3 regions of the Rahnella sp. PAMC25617 genome follow, and region 2 is predicted to be linked to each of the others. Evidence: predicted binding sites of a transcription regulator. Region 2 holds the regulator's gene; each other region holds the start of a gene.
The links. The regulator Fur, encoded in region 2, represses iron uptake genes when iron is present. The targets are predictions, from matches to a motif close to ATAATAATGAGAACNACTATCAA.
Positions count from the first base shown of each region.

Region 1: the regulator Fur is predicted to act here: its motif matches at 2,131-2,153, upstream of feoA (ferrous iron transporter A).
Region 3: the regulator Fur is predicted to act here: its motif matches at 2,171-2,193, upstream of sodA (superoxide dismutase [Mn]).

Region 1 covers NZ_JBOCUM010000019.1:143,749-149,096, forward strand. Annotated here, with positions in the region: gene feoB (Fe(2+) transporter permease subunit FeoB) at 1-1,636, opposite strand, end outside; gene feoA (ferrous iron transporter A) at 1,739-1,963, opposite strand; gene ACM615_RS22085 (Tex family protein) at 2,359-4,689, opposite strand; gene greB (transcription elongation factor GreB) at 4,801-5,274, opposite strand.
Region 2 covers NZ_JBOCUM010000006.1:636,717-642,064, reverse strand. Annotated here, with positions in the region: gene chiP (chitoporin ChiP) at 1-1,298, shown strand, start outside; gene chiQ (ChiQ/YbfN family lipoprotein) at 1,312-1,653, shown strand; gene fur (ferric iron uptake transcriptional regulator) at 1,837-2,292, opposite strand; gene fldA (flavodoxin FldA) at 2,606-3,133, opposite strand; gene ACM615_RS09025 (methyl-accepting chemotaxis protein) at 3,542-5,224, shown strand; gene ybfE (LexA regulated protein) at 5,300-5,348, opposite strand, start outside.
Region 3 covers NZ_JBOCUM010000001.1:83,485-88,832, forward strand. Annotated here, with positions in the region: gene fdnG (formate dehydrogenase-N subunit alpha) at 1-1,076, opposite strand, end outside; gene fdhD (formate dehydrogenase accessory sulfurtransferase FdhD) at 1,221-2,063, shown strand; gene sodA (superoxide dismutase [Mn]) at 2,272-2,892, shown strand; gene ACM615_RS00395 (methyl-accepting chemotaxis protein) at 3,183-5,129, shown strand; gene yiiM (6-hydroxyaminopurine reductase) at 5,239-5,348, shown strand, end outside.

The DNA.
Region 1 (5,348 bases), on a different contig from region 2:
AATCATTGATGTTATCCACCGCCTGACCGCTGAAAGAGAAGCTGTTCAGTGCGCCGATGAAAATACTCGCAATCACGATCACTTTACCGGCGCGCAGCACGAACCCTTTCAGACGCTGCCAGGTTTGTAGCAGCAAACTTTTCAGATGTGGCACGTGATACACCGGCAGTTCCATCACAAACGGCGAAGCTTCACCGCGCATAATAGTGTATTTCAGCAGCAGGCCGGTCAGGATAGCGACCACAATACCGAGCAGATACAACGAGAACACGATGGATGCACCGCTTTGCCCGAAGAATGCCGCAGAAAACACCGCGAAAATCGCCAGACGTGCGCCACATGACATAAATGGCGCCATCATCACGGTGATCAGGCGTTCACGCGGGGCATCCAGCGTACGGGCACCCATAATGGACGGCACGTTACAGCCAAAGCCAACAATCAGCGGCACAAATGATTTACCCGGCAGCCCCAGTGATTGCATCAGCCTGTCCATCACGAACGCGGCGCGGGCCATGTAACCGGAGTCTTCAAGGAAGGAGAGGAACAGATACATCATGCCGATTTGCGGCACCAGCGGCAGAACCGTATTGATACCGCCGCCCACGCCTTGAGCGAGGAAAATGGTCAGCCACTGCGGGAAGTGCAGGGTGAAGCCCACCCATTGCATACCCTGAATGAAAATTGCTGCCGAGCCGATATCGAAAATCGGTTGCAGCGCGCCGCCGATGTTGATCGCCAGCACGAACATCAGATACATCACCAGCAGGAAGATCGGCACGCCGAGGAAACGGTTGAGGATCACGCGGTCCAGCACCTGCGTCAGCTTGTTGGGCGCGGTGAGGTGCGAGTTACTGACGTCCGCGCACAGTGACGCAATGCTCTGATAGCGCGCATCCGCAATCAGCAGTGCAGGATCTTCCAGCTTTTGCTCCACCAGACGGGCTTTCACCTGCGGCAGTAAAGCCTGTGCGTTACCTGCGTGCGTCTGGCTGTAAATATCCCCTTCGAGGATTTGCAGCGCCAGCCAGCGACGCTGTTGCAGCGCCATATCTTGCGGCATTTCAGCGGCCAGCACGTCCACTTCCTGTTGCAGCACCGGATGATATTTCACACGTTCCAGCGCGGTCACTTGTGGCAATTCATCGATGGCCGCTTTCAGTTCTTTGATACCGCTGGCGCGGGTAGAAATCAGGGCAACAACCGGGCAGCCCAGGCGCGCAGACAGCGCCGGGATATCAATATTGATGTTCTGAATTTTGGCGATGTCGAGCATGTTCAGCGCGACAATGCAGGGCACGCCGAGCTCAAGCAGTTGCAGTGTCAGGTATAAGTTGCGCTCAAGGTTTGAGGCATCCACGACGTTAATCATCAGATCTGCGTCGCCGCTCAGAATGTAATGACAGGCGATTTGCTCATCGAGCGAGGTTTGCTCGGAGATGGTGGTCAGTGAATAGGTGCCGGGCAAATCGACCAGCGTAATCTGGTGATCTGCGGTAGCGAACTGGCCTTCTTTACGTTCGACGGTGACGCCAGCCCAGTTACCAACGCGTTGTCGCGAACCTGTTAACTGGTTGAAAAGGGTCGTTTTACCTGAGTTGGGATTACCAATCAGGCCAATAGTCAGTGCTTTCATACGTTCAGATCTACGTGTGAGAAAGGAAAAAACGCGGAAGACTCAACAGAGCCGCGCTAAACAATCTTTCAGAAACCAACTTTCAGAAACAAATCAGAAAGATCAGGCCAGAAGCTCAAGCTTGAGCAGGTCGAGGTCTTTTTTGCGCACGACCAGACTGGTGCGGCGGGTTTCTATCTGCACCGGGTCGCCCATCGGTGCCACGCGGATGATGTTAAAGAATGATCCCGGAAGCATGCCGAGAGACAGCAGTTTCTGGCGATAGGCCGGGCTGATTTCATGAGAAAAGCCGGTGATTTTATAAGCACATTTTGATTGAAGTTGCATAGTTCCTCGCGAAGCGTTCAGGCATTTTGGGGGCAGCGTCACAAAGGTGACGCCGCGCTTCCGTGCCCGGTGATTTCACTGCTCGTGAAATATTGCTCAGAAATTGTCCCTGGTGCGAAATTGCCAGCCTGAGGCCGACGGCGTATTGAATACGCAAAGAAGTACAAACGAGAATAGTTATCATAATTAGTACGCGTGTGGAGACAAAATAAAAGAGGGGGGCCTCTTCACGGGAATCTCCACCGCGTCGCTATCCTAAGCCTGCAACAGTGAGGATTTATTGATTTACCTCAGTGATTGATTCAATAGGAGAGACTTTAAAAAGTGTCGAAAAAAGACACATAAAAAAAGCCGCTGAATATCAGCGGCTTCCGTTTTGCAGGAAAAGCGAGAATTTAACGTTTTTTGCCGAGAGCGGCAGCCAGAGCATCGGCCATCGCATTATTGCCCGCCGGTGCAGCATTGCGGCCCGCAGGTTTGTTTGGCGTATGGCGTTTCTGATTGTCACGCGAATCTGACGCTGGCGCGGAAGCACGGCGTGCCGGTGCTTCGCCCGGTTGCTCATCCAGACGCATGGTCAGCGCGATACGTTTACGTTGCAGATCGACTTCCATCACTTTGACTTTGACGATATCGCCGGCTTTCACCACGGTATGCGGATCTTCAACGAATTTATTCGCCAGTGATGAGATGTGAACCAGACCATCCTGATGTACGCCGATATCCACGAATGCCCCGAAGTTGGTGACGTTGGTGACAGAACCTTCAAGGATCATGCCCGGCATCAGGTCGTTCATGGTTTCCACGCCATCGGCAAAGGTCGCGGTTTTAAACTCAGGACGCGGATCGTGCCCCGGCTTTTCCAGCTCCTTGATGATGTCAGTAACAGTCGGTACGCCGAACTGTTCGTCAGTGAATTCACTGGCTTTCAGGCCGCGCAGCACATTCGAATCGCCCATCAGTTCTTTCAGCGCCAGTTGCGTCGCTGCCAGAATGCGTTCGACCACCGGATAGGTTTCCGGGTGAACCGTTGAGGCATCAAGCGGGTTGTCGCCGTGGTTGATACGCAGGAAGCCTGCACACTGCTCGAAGGCTTTTGGCCCCAGACGGCTGACTTTCAGCAGCTGTTCGCGGTTACGGAACTGACCGTTTTCGTCGCGCCAGTTAACGATATTCTGCGCCATCATGCGCGTCAGACCGGCCACGCGGGTCAGCAGCGGAACGGACGCAGTATTCAGATCCACACCCACGGCGTTCACGCAGTCTTCGACGACGGTATCGAGTTTTTTCGCCAGCTGAGACTGGCTGACGTCATGCTGATACTGGCCGACACCGATGGATTTCGGGTCGATTTTCACCAGTTCAGCCAGCGGATCTTGCAGACGACGCGCAATGGAAACGGCACCACGAATCGAAACATCCAGATCCGGGAATTCCAGCGCCGCCAGTTCTGAAGCGGAATACACCGACGCACCGGCTTCACTGACGATCACTTTCTGCGCTTTGACCGCCGGGAACTGTTTTTGCAGCTCGAGGAAGAAACGCTCGGTTTCGCGGGAAGCGGTACCGTTACCGATAGCGACCAGTTCGACATTATGTTTGATGCACAGCGCAGCAACCTGTTGCGCGGCTTTTGCAGCCTGGCCGGTGTGGGGATAAACGGTATCGATATCCACCAGTTTGCCGGTGTTATCCACAACGGCGACTTTAACACCGGTACGTAAACCCGGATCCAGACCCATGGTTGCGCGCATACCCGCTGGCGCAGCCATCAGCAAATCATGCATGTTGCGGGCGAATACGTTAATCGCTTCATCTTCAGCGCGTTCGCGCACGGTGCCCATCAGCTCAGTTTCGAGGTGCAGCAGCACTTTGATGCGCCATGTCCAGTTGACCACGGCACGGCGCCAGACGTCGGCAGGCGCGTTGTTCAGGCGCAGACCCAGATGGTCGATGATAATTTGTTCGGCGTAACTTTCTTTCGGCGGCTCGTCATGCTGCGGATCGGCATTCAGCGCCAGCTGCAGGATACCTTCGTTGCGGCCACGGAACATCGCCAGCGCGCGGTGGGAAGGCACCTGAGAAATGGGTTCGTGGTGATCGAAGTAATCGCGGAATTTCGCGCCTTCCTGCTCTTTACCCTCGACCATGCGGGAGGTCAGATGGGCATTTTTCCACAGGTAATCACGGACTTTCGCCAGCAGCGACGCATCTTCAGCGAAACGCTCCATCAGAATGTAGCGTGCCCCATCCAGCGCTGCTTTGGTGTCGGCGACGCCTTTATCCGCATCAATAAACTTCGCGGCGGCGGTTTCAGGTTCGTTTTGCGGATCGTTCCACAATAACTCTGCCAGCGGTTCCAGCCCCGCTTCGATAGCGATTTGCCCGCGCGTGCGGCGCTTCGGTTTGAACGGCAGATACAGATCTTCCAGCTCGGTTTTGCTCAGCGTGGTTTTAATGGCTTTCGCTAAATCGTCGCTCAGTTTGCCCTGTTCTTCGATGGACTTGAGGATAGTCTGACGGCGGTCTTCCAGCTCACGCAAATAACCCAGACGGGTGTCCAACTGACGCAGTTGGGTATCATCCAACCCACCGGTGACTTCCTTACGATACCGCGCAATAAACGGCACGGTATTACCTTCATCCAGCAGACGCACCACGGAAGCAACCTGCTCCGGGCGAACCTGCAATTCACTTGCGATAATGCGGCTCAGTTGATCATTCATAGGTCTGGTATCAGTTTTATTCGTTAAAAAAGCAGGGCACAGTTATACGGTTTGAAGACCGAAAATGCCAGTCATCAGGCCGCCAGTCTGCGCGTTTTGAGAGTTAGCTGATCATTTCCCGTAGTCAATCTCATTGACGTACCAGGTCGCGTCGCCGGCTGGCGTGGTCACCACCAGACTGTCGCCGACTTCCTTTTTCAGCAGGGCGCGTGCCATCGGGGAATCGATAGAAATGTAGTCTTTGCGGCCAAAAATTTCGTCATAGCCGACAATGCGAAAACGCTTGATGTCGCCGTCGTCGTTTTCGACTTCCACCCAGGCGCCGAAGAACACTTTGCCGTCCTGCTGCGGCGAATAATCGACGATGCGCAGCTGCTCCAGACATTTGGTCAGATAGCGGATACGGCGGTCGATTTCGCGCAGCCGTTTCTTGTTGTACTGATAATCGGCATTCTCACTGCGATCGCCCAGGCTCGCGGCCCAGGTCACTTTTTTGGTCACTTCCGGGCGCTCTTCACGCCACAGGAAATCCAGCTCAGTTTTGAGCTTGTCGTAGCCTTCACGGGTAATCAGTTTCGTTTTCATATTACCTGTCACTTTCTCACTGTTTTCCTGCACAGAAATCTGCCGCCATTGTTTCACACAATCGCTTTCCTGAC
Region 2 (5,348 bases):
TTGATGATTCGACGCTGACCGGCGGTGTGTATTACTGGCAGCGTGAGCGTGACCGCAAGGACATGGATCCGGCGAGCGACAACTACAAAGACTACACAACCAACCTTTCGCATTCTACCGCAAACCTGAATCTCGATTTTTCTTCCGGCTATGCCTGGGACATGTTTGGTATTGATATCGCAGCCTTTACGGCGATTGAAATGGCCGAAAGCAGCGAAAGCGGACATCCCAACGAAATCGCTTTCTCCAACAGCAACCGTGCCTACGACGAAGATTACTCCGGCGATAAAAGTGGGGTCAGCCTGTACAAAGCCGCCGGTAAATTTAAATACGGCGGATTCTGGGGACATGCCGGCTACATCCAGCCAACGGGCCAGACACTGATTGCGCCGCACTGGAGCTTCATGCCGGGAACTTACCGCGGCGCGGAAGCGGGCTACAAGCATGACTTCGGTGATCCGGGAGAGTTGAGTTTCTCCTACATGTGGGCGGACGAATATAAATCTCCGTGGCATCTGGAAATGGATGATTTCCGCCAGAACGATAAGAAAACGGGCGTTTCGTACATCCACTCTCTTGGAGCGAAATACGACTTCAAAAACGACTTTGTGCTGGAAGGCGCTTTTGGTCAGGCTGAAAGTTACGTCGATCAGTATTTTGCCAAAGCGTCTTACAAAATCGATCTGATGGGCAATCCGCTGACCACCAGCTACCAGTTCTACGGTGCGGAAGATCGCATCAGCAATAAGAACGATCCGAACAGCTTGTATGACGGGATGGCCTGGTTGCAGGCGCTGACTTTCGGTTACACCACCGGTCAGTTTAACTGGCGGCTGGAAGGTACGATGGTCAAAGCGGAAGGTAATCAGGGCTACTTCCTGCAACGTATGACCCCGACGTATTCCTCCTCCAACGGTCGTCTTGACGTGTGGTGGGATAACCGTTCGGACTTCAACGCCAACGGCGAGAAAGCGGTGTACGCCGGCGTACTTTACGATCTGGCGAAATGGGATCTGCCGGGCTTTGCCGTCGGGGGTTCTTACGTTTACGCGTGGGACGCCAAACCGAGTACCAATGCCGCTTATGACCAGAGCCAGCGTCTGAAAGAGACCGCCTGGAGCCTGGATGCGCTTTACACCATTCAGGAAGGCCGCGCTAAGGGGACATTGTTCAAACTGCATTACACCCAGTACGACAACCACTCGGATATTCCGAGCTGGGGCGGGGGTTACGGCAACATATTCCAGGATGAAAAAGACGTGAAATTCATCGTTATTGCTCCATTCACTATTTTCTGAGGTCGTTATGTCGATGAATAAATTACTGATGATGGCGGTATCTGTTGTTCTGCTGGCAGGCTGTGCGCCAACGGCCGATCAGGCTCAGATTTCGCAAACGCGTGAAGACTACCGCGCGTGTATTAATTCTTCAGAAGGTAATCCGGACAAACTGGCGACTTGTCAGGTGTTGCTGAACAAGCTGAAACAGGAAAAAGAACACCAAAAATTTGCGGAACAGGAAACAGTACGCGTGCTGGATTACCAGCGCTGTCTGACGGCGCGCAAAACCGGTGATGGTCAGGCATATGCGGCGGATTGCGGTAAAATCTGGCAGGAAATCACATCCAATAACGCGCCTGTAATGGCGAATTAATAGCAGATTTTTGTAAAAGCCTTAGCTGGCAAAATCATCATTATCAAAAGCGAAACCCCGGCTTGCCGGGGTTTTTTACGTCGGTAAGCGGCGTCTGTGTTCGGGGTGAAACGCAGACATAAAAAAACCGCTTTCCAGCGGTTAGTTTATTTAGAGTATTTGCGACAATCGAAGCTGTGCAAATTAATGCGCAGGTTTGTCATTGTGCAAAGATTCATCTTCACGGCAGTCGCCTGCTTCACAGTGACCGTACAGGTACAGACTGTGGTTGGTCAGTTTAATGCCATGTTTTTTAGCAATCTCACGCTGACGACCTTCAATATATTCGTCACGGAATTCAATCACACGACCGCAATCCAGGCAGATCAGGTGATCGTGGTGATGTTGCTGAGTCAGTTCGAATACGGACTTGCCGCCTTCGAAGTTATGACGGGTGACGATACCAGCATCATCAAACTGGTTCAGAACACGGTAAACCGTGGCCAGACCAATTTCTTCGCCCATATCAATCAGTTGCTTGTACAGATCTTCCGCACTAACGTGATGACCTTCCGGCGCTTGCAGCACTTCCAGGATTTTGAGGCGCGGAAGCGTGACTTTTAAGCCGGCTTTCTTCAGTGCGGTGTTGTTGTCAGTCATGCGGATTCAGTCCTGTTACTATGTGCTAATCAAGTTGAGGCATGCAGCCTGTGGCATCGGCGGCACAAAATTGTTCGTTTACTGTTCTTCGTTTAAGGGAAGTGTGCCCATTCTCGTAAACGACAGCCTGTTAATAAAGATCACAAATTGCCTGTCACATTAATAATGCAACGACTTGATCGATAGAAAAAACAGATGAACTCAGTGTACCTTGATACGACCAAAAGTTACAATTTTGTAGCGGTTAAATTGTTAATTTCAGTAATAGTTTGGCCCTTCAATTGTAGAATAAATCCTCAGGGCCAACAGGGTTTTAGCCGATAATTTCTGAAAGGCTGAGTTCTTCTGTGATCTGTTTCACCCACGCATCAACACGTTCAGCGGTCAGTTCCGGCTGACGGTCTTCGTCAATTGCCAGTCCGATGAAGTGCTTATCATCTGCCAGGCCTTTGGATGCTTCAAAGTGGTAACCTTCAGTTGGCCAGTGTCCGACAATCACTGCGCCGCGTGGCTCAATGATATCGCGCACGGTACCCAGTGCATCGCAGAAATACTCGGCATAGTCTTCCTGATCGCCGCAGCCAAACAGGGCAACCAGCTTACCTTCGAAATCTATCTCTTCGAGCGACGGGAAAAAGTCATCCCAGTCACACTGCGCTTCACCGTAATACCAGGTTGGAATTCCGATCAGCAAAATATCGAATTTTTCCAGATCCTCTTTGCTGCTCTTCGCAATGTCATGCACCTCAGCCACATCTTTACCCAATTGTTTCTGGATCATTTTAGCGATGTTTTCGGTGTTACCTGTATCGGATCCAAAGAAGATACCTACAACGGCCATAAGATTATCTAACCTCTTGTTCTAAATGAAGTGCCCTGCATTGCAGGCAATAATAGCGAAGATGATACCAAACTCGCGAGGCGGAGAATATGCTTCTGCTCGCCTTCTTAACTGGGGAATAAGTTTATCGGGCAATATTTTAAAGTGTTATCGCCATCGTGTGCTTATCAACCACAGAGTTCCTGAGGTCATAAGCAAAGTGAAGAAATATACCGGCTCCTTCCTTAAGTTTATGCATGTCCCGCCGATAGATGATGCGAGAGCAATCTCAACATAATAAAGAAATCGATGCCCGGAGAGGTGTTCAAACATGTCCGGGGGCGTAAGCCTGCTGGTTACCTGTTTTGATTCTCCGCATCCCCGTCAATCCTCAGACCAGAAACAGTCCTGTTTCGAGAGAGGCATATCGTGCAGTTTTTAAAAAATATTACCATCAGGGCCGCTTTATTAACCATTCTTGGCATCTTCTGCGTGATGTGGGCTGGTGTTTCCCTTTATACCGTCACATCACTTGGCACATTAACGCAAAATACCAGGAACAGTACCGAACTGGTCAACAACATGACGCTGATCAGCAAAGGCAACGATCAGTATTTCCGTACCGTGACGCGTCTGAGTCGTGCGGTTGCACAGCTTCAGGCTGACCCGTCAAAAGGCCCTGAAATTTTTGACAGTGCCAAACAATCTCTTGATGGACTGACTCAGGCGCTGGCTGGTTTTAAATCAGTACCCCATCCGGGCCTGGAAGAATCAGCCATTCAGGAACTGCAGACCAGTTGGGAAAACCTGCTGACACAGGGCGTTACGCCGTTATTCAATGCTGCCAGCAGTAAGAATACCGACACCTATAACCAGTTAGCCAACACCACGGTTCCGGCGCTGAGCCGTACTTTTGGTTTATCAATGGAAAAGGTCAGCAGCCAGATTGCAGTTGATTTTCAGGCCGCACAAAATGAATCCAATCATCTGACCTACATGAGCAAAGTGATCCAGCTGAGCGCATTTGGTATTGGTTTGATCCTGTTGCTGCTGACCGATCGTTATCTGGTGATGGCGCTGGTGAAACCGCTGGATAAAATCCGCGATCAGTTCGCGGTGATCGCCAGCGGTGACCTGACGCAGTATATGGAAGAGTTCGGTAAAAACTGCGCCGGTAAACTGATCCCGCTGCTGAATGTGATGCAGGCGAGTCTGGTGAATACGGTGCAGACGATCCGTAACTGTACTAACCATATCTATCAGGGCGCATCGGAAATTTCAGCGGGCAATAATGACTTGTCTTCGCGTACCGAAGAACAGGCTTCTGCTCTGGAAGAAACCGCAGCCAGCATGGAAGAACTGACAGCGACGGTGAAACACAATGCCGATAACGCACATCACGCCAGCCAGCTGGTGATTGAAGCTTCCGGCACGGCGCAGAAGGGCGGTAATATTGTGGCGGACGTGGTCAGTACCATGAAAGACATTTCCGGCAGCTCAAAGAAAATTGCTGAAATTACGTCGGTCATCAACAGCATTGCTTTCCAGACCAACATTCTGGCGCTGAACGCCGCGGTTGAAGCCGCACGTGCGGGCGAACAGGGGCGTGGATTTGCGGTGGTCGCCAGCGAAGTGCGCAATCTGGCACAGCGCAGCGCCCAGGCGGCGAAAGAAATCGAATCCCTGATCAGTGAATCGGTTTCCCGCGTCGACAGCGGTTCAAAACTGGTTGAAAACGCCGGTCTGACGATGAATGAAGTGGTGCGCTCAATTACGCATGTCACCGATATCATGGCGGAAATCGCTTCGGCATCTGATGAGCAAAGCAAAGGCATCGGTCAGGTGGCGGTGGCGATCACTCAGATGGACAGTGTGACGCAGCAGAACGCCTCGCTGGTTGAAGAGGCATCGCAGGCTGCGGTTTCTCTGGAAGAACAGGCTGCATTACTCAACAACGCCGTGGCCACGTTCAAACTCAAAGACAGCGTGACCAACGTGAAGGGACGTCCAGCGAAAGCGGTTTCCGCTCCGTTGCTGCGTCCGGATACCGGGATGGGCGGGGTGCTTTCGGCGAATAGCGCGAAAAGTGCTGAGAACTGGGAAACGTTTTGAGAAGGGCGAAGAGAGTTAGCGTTGAATAAGTAAGAAAAAACAAACGGGTAGCCTGGAAAGGTTACCCGTTTTCAATCAGCCTTCATGACCGTTAAGATGCGCCAGCAGCATCTCTTCAATCAGT
Region 3 (5,348 bases), on a different contig from region 2:
CAGCGCGGATCCTGCAAAGTTTTGTCCTGTTTCGCCAGACCGTTTTCATCCAGCTGATAGTGCCAGCTTTCTTTGTTGTAGGATTTTTTCGTCGCGTCGAAGCCGCTGAACAGGCCATCGTTAAAGGCATAATCTTCCCGCACCAGCAGGCTGGCGTTGGTGTACTCCCTGACATATTCGGTCTGAATTTTATTATGCGTAATCAGGTAGTTGATCATGCCGAGCAGGAAAGCGGTGTCCGAACCGGCGCGGATTGGCGCATAGATATCGGCCACGGCGGCGCTGCGGTTGAAACGCGGATCGACGACGATAACTTTGGCGTTATTTTTGGTTTTCGCCTCAATCACCCATTTGAATCCGACCGGATGCGCTTCTGCCGCGTTTCCGCCCATAATCAAAATGACGTTGGCGTTTTTGATATCGACCCAGTTGTTGGTCATCGCACCGCGACCAAAGCTTGGCGCTAATGCCGCGACGGTCGGACCGTGACACAGACGTGCCTGACAGTCGATGGCGACCATGCCCAGCGCGCGGGTGAATTTCTGATCCAGCAGGCCGGTTTCGTTACTGGCCGCGGACGAACATAACATGCCGGTGGTCAGCCAGCGGTTAACCGTGACGTTGTTTTCATTTTTCTCGACAAAGTTGGCGTCGCGGTCATCTTTCATCAGGCGGGCGATACGGGAAATCGCCTCATCCCAGCTTATACGCTGCCATTTATCGGCGCCGGGCGCGCGATATTCCGGATATCTCAGACGGCCTTCGCTGTGGATGTAATCCAGTACGCCTGCGCCTTTCGGGCACAACGAGCCACGACTGACCGGATGATCGGCGTCACCCTCTACGTGGAAGATATTTTCAGTAACGTTTTTCGCGCCGTCGCCCTGGCTGTAAATCAACATGCCGCAACCGACTGAGCAGTACGTGCAGTTGTTGCGGGTTTCACGCGAGCGAAGCAGTTTATATTGGCGGGTTTCCGCCAGCGCGATTGTCGGGGCAAACCCCAATAATGCTGCGGTAGTGCCGGCCATACCGCCCGCACATATTTTGAATAATTGTCTTCTGCTGACTTGCATGAAAGACTCCTTCCCATCATTTGTTAACACATTGCTTTCAAATTGCCGCTTTCCGTTGCAGATGCGGAAGCGGTAAAATTAAGACCTAAAGTCCTGACAGTTTGTACGGCTTATGTAGCCGGAATGTTTATAAGGTTATTGCCAATGGATGTCCATCAAGTAAAAGAACTGAGCGAAAAAGATGATAAAAAAGTGACTCAGATCATCGGAGCCAGTCAAAAACCGGTGATGCAGCGCACACATCCTGGCGAACTGGAAGACGACTGGATTGCAGAAGAAGTGCCCGTTGCGCTGGTCTATAACGGAATTTCACATGTGGTAATGATGGCGTCGCCGAAAGATCTCGAAGCCTTTGCGCTGGGGTTTTCGCTGTCGGAAGGAATTATCGAATCGGCTACAGATATTTTCGGGCTGGACGTAACACCAAACTGTAACGGTATTGAAGTTAACATCGAATTATCGAGCCGCCGTTTTGCCGGGCTGAAAGAGCGTCGTCGTGCCATGGCGGGCCGAACCGGCTGCGGCGTGTGCGGCATCGAACAGCTAGGCGATTTGTTCCGCCCGCTCGCCCCGCTGCCGTTTACCCAAACGTTTGAGCTGGCGAATCTGGATAACGCGCTGAATCAGCTGAAATCCGTGCAGGAAATCGGTCAGCTGACCGGCTGTACACATGCCGCCGCGTGGATAACCTCGCAGGGCGAATTACTGGGTGGATGCGAGGACGTGGGGCGTCACGTGGCGCTGGATAAAATGCTTGGCCTGCGTGAAAAACAAAGTGAATGGCAATCCGGTGCCGCGCTGGTGTCGAGCCGCGCCAGCTATGAAATGGTGCAGAAAGCCGCGATGTGCGGTGTCGAAATTCTGTTTGCCGTCTCCGCCGCCACCACGCTGGCGGTAGACGTCGCCGAAAAATGTAACCTGACGCTGGTCGGTTTCAGCAAACCGGGACGGGCAACGGTGTATACGCATCCGCAGCGGTTACGCTGACCTGCTAAGCTTCACGTGCCTTTAGACAATTTAGGATTGTTTGCGGTTATCTGGTTCTAAGCCCCGTATAACAGGCGCTTACGAGTACCCGCACAAAGGGTGGAGCATAGATAATCATTTTCAATATCATTTAATTAACTATAATGATCCGACTGATTACGCGGTGCTCACAATGACGGTGCCGCCCTACACTATGGAGACGATGAACATGAGTTATTCACTGCCATCACTGCCTTACGCATACGACGCACTCGAACCGCATTTCGACAAAGAAACGATGGAAATCCATCACTCTAAACACCACCAGGCTTACGTGAACAACGCGAACGCTGCACTGGAAAGCCTGCCAGAACTGGCAAAACTTCCTGTTGAAGAGCTGATCGCAAACCTGGACAAAGTGCCTGCGGACAAGAAAGTTGCACTGCGTAACAACGCAGGTGGCCACGCTAACCACAGCCTGTTCTGGAAAGGCCTGAAAACCGGCACCACCCTACAGGGCGAACTGAAATCTGCTATCGAACGCGATTTCGGCAGCGTTGACGCTTTCAAAGAAACTTTTGAGAAAGCAGCGACCACTCGTTTCGGTTCAGGTTGGGCATGGCTGGTTCTGAAAGACGGCAAACTGGCCGTTGTTTCTACTGCTAACCAGGACAGCCCGCTGATGGGCGAAGCTGTTTCAGGCGCATCCGGTTACCCGCTGCTGGGTCTGGACGTTTGGGAACACGCTTACTACCTGAAATATCAGAACAAACGCCCTGATTACATCAAAGCCTTCTGGGATGTTGTCAACTGGGACGAAGCAGCAAAACGTCTGGCTGAAGCGAAGTAATTTCGCTTTACCGCCCTTAACGGGCACGATGTTTTCGCCAATGGCGGGTCACTGACCCGCCTTTTTTATGTCCATTTTCATGTACTCTTTATTGAGTAAAGACCTAAGCCTGATCACTGTTTTATTGCCAATTATTCATTTCCCCTCTGCCCTTATCCGATCCCGCTCGCATTAATCAAAAATACGCGCCGTTCCCTATAAAGTTTCTCTTAAGTCCACCGATAGGTTGTTCACAAAGGCGTCACAAAATCACTTATTAATTTTAAAGGGATGTTCGACGGAGAATGAACATGAGCAACGGAACAGGTCTTTCGCAGTGGATGAATAATCTCAAGGTCGGCACCAAACTGGGTCTGGGCTTCGGGCTGGTACTTCTGATCGCCGTGGCCATCACCGTGGCAGGGATGATCAAATTTAACGACATCAGCCAGCGAGCTGAAAAAGTCGATTTCAGCAACCAGATGAATGCGCTGTTAAACGAAGCCCGTCTCAGCCGCACGCTGTATCAGCTCAATTACGATCCCGCTTATCTCAAACAAAACCAGGACAAAATCAGCGCACTTTCGCAGCTGATTGCCCAGTCGAAAGACAAGCTGGAGTGGGATGCGGCGAGTCTCGCAGAACTCAATCAGGTGCCGGTTAAAATCCACGAATATCAACAGGCTCAGGACGCATTTAAGCTGGCTGTCGATAAGAAGGATGCCGTTCGCGCGAGCTGGAACCTTTCCGAAACTGAAGCCGTGGTGACGCGTTTACAGGATCAGTTGCGCGTGGAAGATGCGGATCCTTCCATCCGTCTTTCTCTGGCTGAGGTGATTCAGAAACTGATCAGCGTGCGTTATAACGTGCGCGGCCTGTTGCTGAGCATTAACAAAGAATCCGAAGCCAAGCTGTTGCAGTCGATTGATGACACACAAGCGAATGCCAAAAAGCTGAATGCGCTGCTGTTACCGAATCAGCAGGCCACTCTCGCCCCGCTGATGAGCGCGCTGGCGACGTATAAAAGCCACGTTGTGGCGTATATGCCCGCCTATGAAGAAGAGCAGAAAAACTCCCAGCTGTTGTCAGTAAAAGCCACAGAAATGAATGCTCTGGTGGCGAAAATCTTCAAAAATGAACTGGAAAATACGCATCTGGATATCAGCCATGCGCAGATGATCATGATGGTGATTACACTGATTGTGATGCTGGCCGGCATCATCATTGCGTGGCGCATTACCCGCCAGATTGCCCAGCCGCTGCGCGATACCCTGAAAACTGCCGAAGCTATTGCGCAGGGTGATCTGACCGCCGCACATCCGACAACACGTCGTGACGAGCTGGGGATGCTGATGAACGCAGTCGCCGCGATGAGCCAGAATCTCAGCACCATGATTTATGAAATCCGCTCCGGCGTTTCGCAGGTGTCCCACGCTGCAGCTGAAATCGCTGCGGGGAATACCGATCTCTCCTCACGCACCGAGCAGCAGGCGGCGGCCGTTGAAGAAACCGCTGCCAGCATGGAAGAGTTGAGCGCGACGGTGAAACAGAATGCCGATAACGCCCATCACGCCAGCAAACTGGCCAGTGAAGCCTCAGGCACGGCAACGCTTGGCGGCAAGCAAGTTGGCGAAGTGGTCGATACCATGCAGCAAATTTCCGGCAGCTCAAAACGCATTGCCGAAATTACCTCGGTCATTAACGGCATCGCTTTCCAGACCAACATTCTGGCACTGAACGCCGCGGTTGAAGCTGCGCGTGCCGGTGAACAGGGACGCGGATTCTCCGTGGTGGCCTCTGAAGTCCGCACACTGGCGCAACGCAGCGCGCAGGCGGCAAAAGAGATTGAAGGGCTGATTGCCGAGTCGGTTGAACGCGTCAGTACCGGTGCCAGACTGGTGGAAAATACCGGGCGCACGATGCAGGACATCGTGAAATCCGTCTCGCATGTTCGCGATATTATGGGTGAAATTGCCTCCGCGTCTGACGAGCAAAGCCGGGGTATCGCGCAGATATCACAGGCGATTGTGGAGATGGACAGCACCACTCAGCAGAACGCCGCGCTGGTTGAGCAGTCGTCTGCTGCCGCTGATTCTCTTGAAGATCAGGCCGCAACGCTGACGCAGGCGGTTTCGGTATTCCGTCTCGCCGGGAACGGCAATATGCTGAACGCACCGGCGTCCGCCCCGCTTCGTCGCCCGACTCTCGCGCCGCCGGTACAAGGCAAAACCAGCCAGGAAAACTGGGAAACGTTCTGACCCCTCTTTACTGCGCGCAGTTCCCTGATTGCGCGCAGGTATTCCTTCTATTCCCGCTGCCCAATGCAGGTTATGCTGGTGTGAGTGACATTTCAGCAGCGGAGAGCTTATGCATTATCCCGACGTGTACATCGGTACCATCGAGCAATATCCCGATTTCTCACCCAGTGCGATTGCCAAACGTCAGGTTGATGGCGGCATCGCCTTAACGCCTTTCGG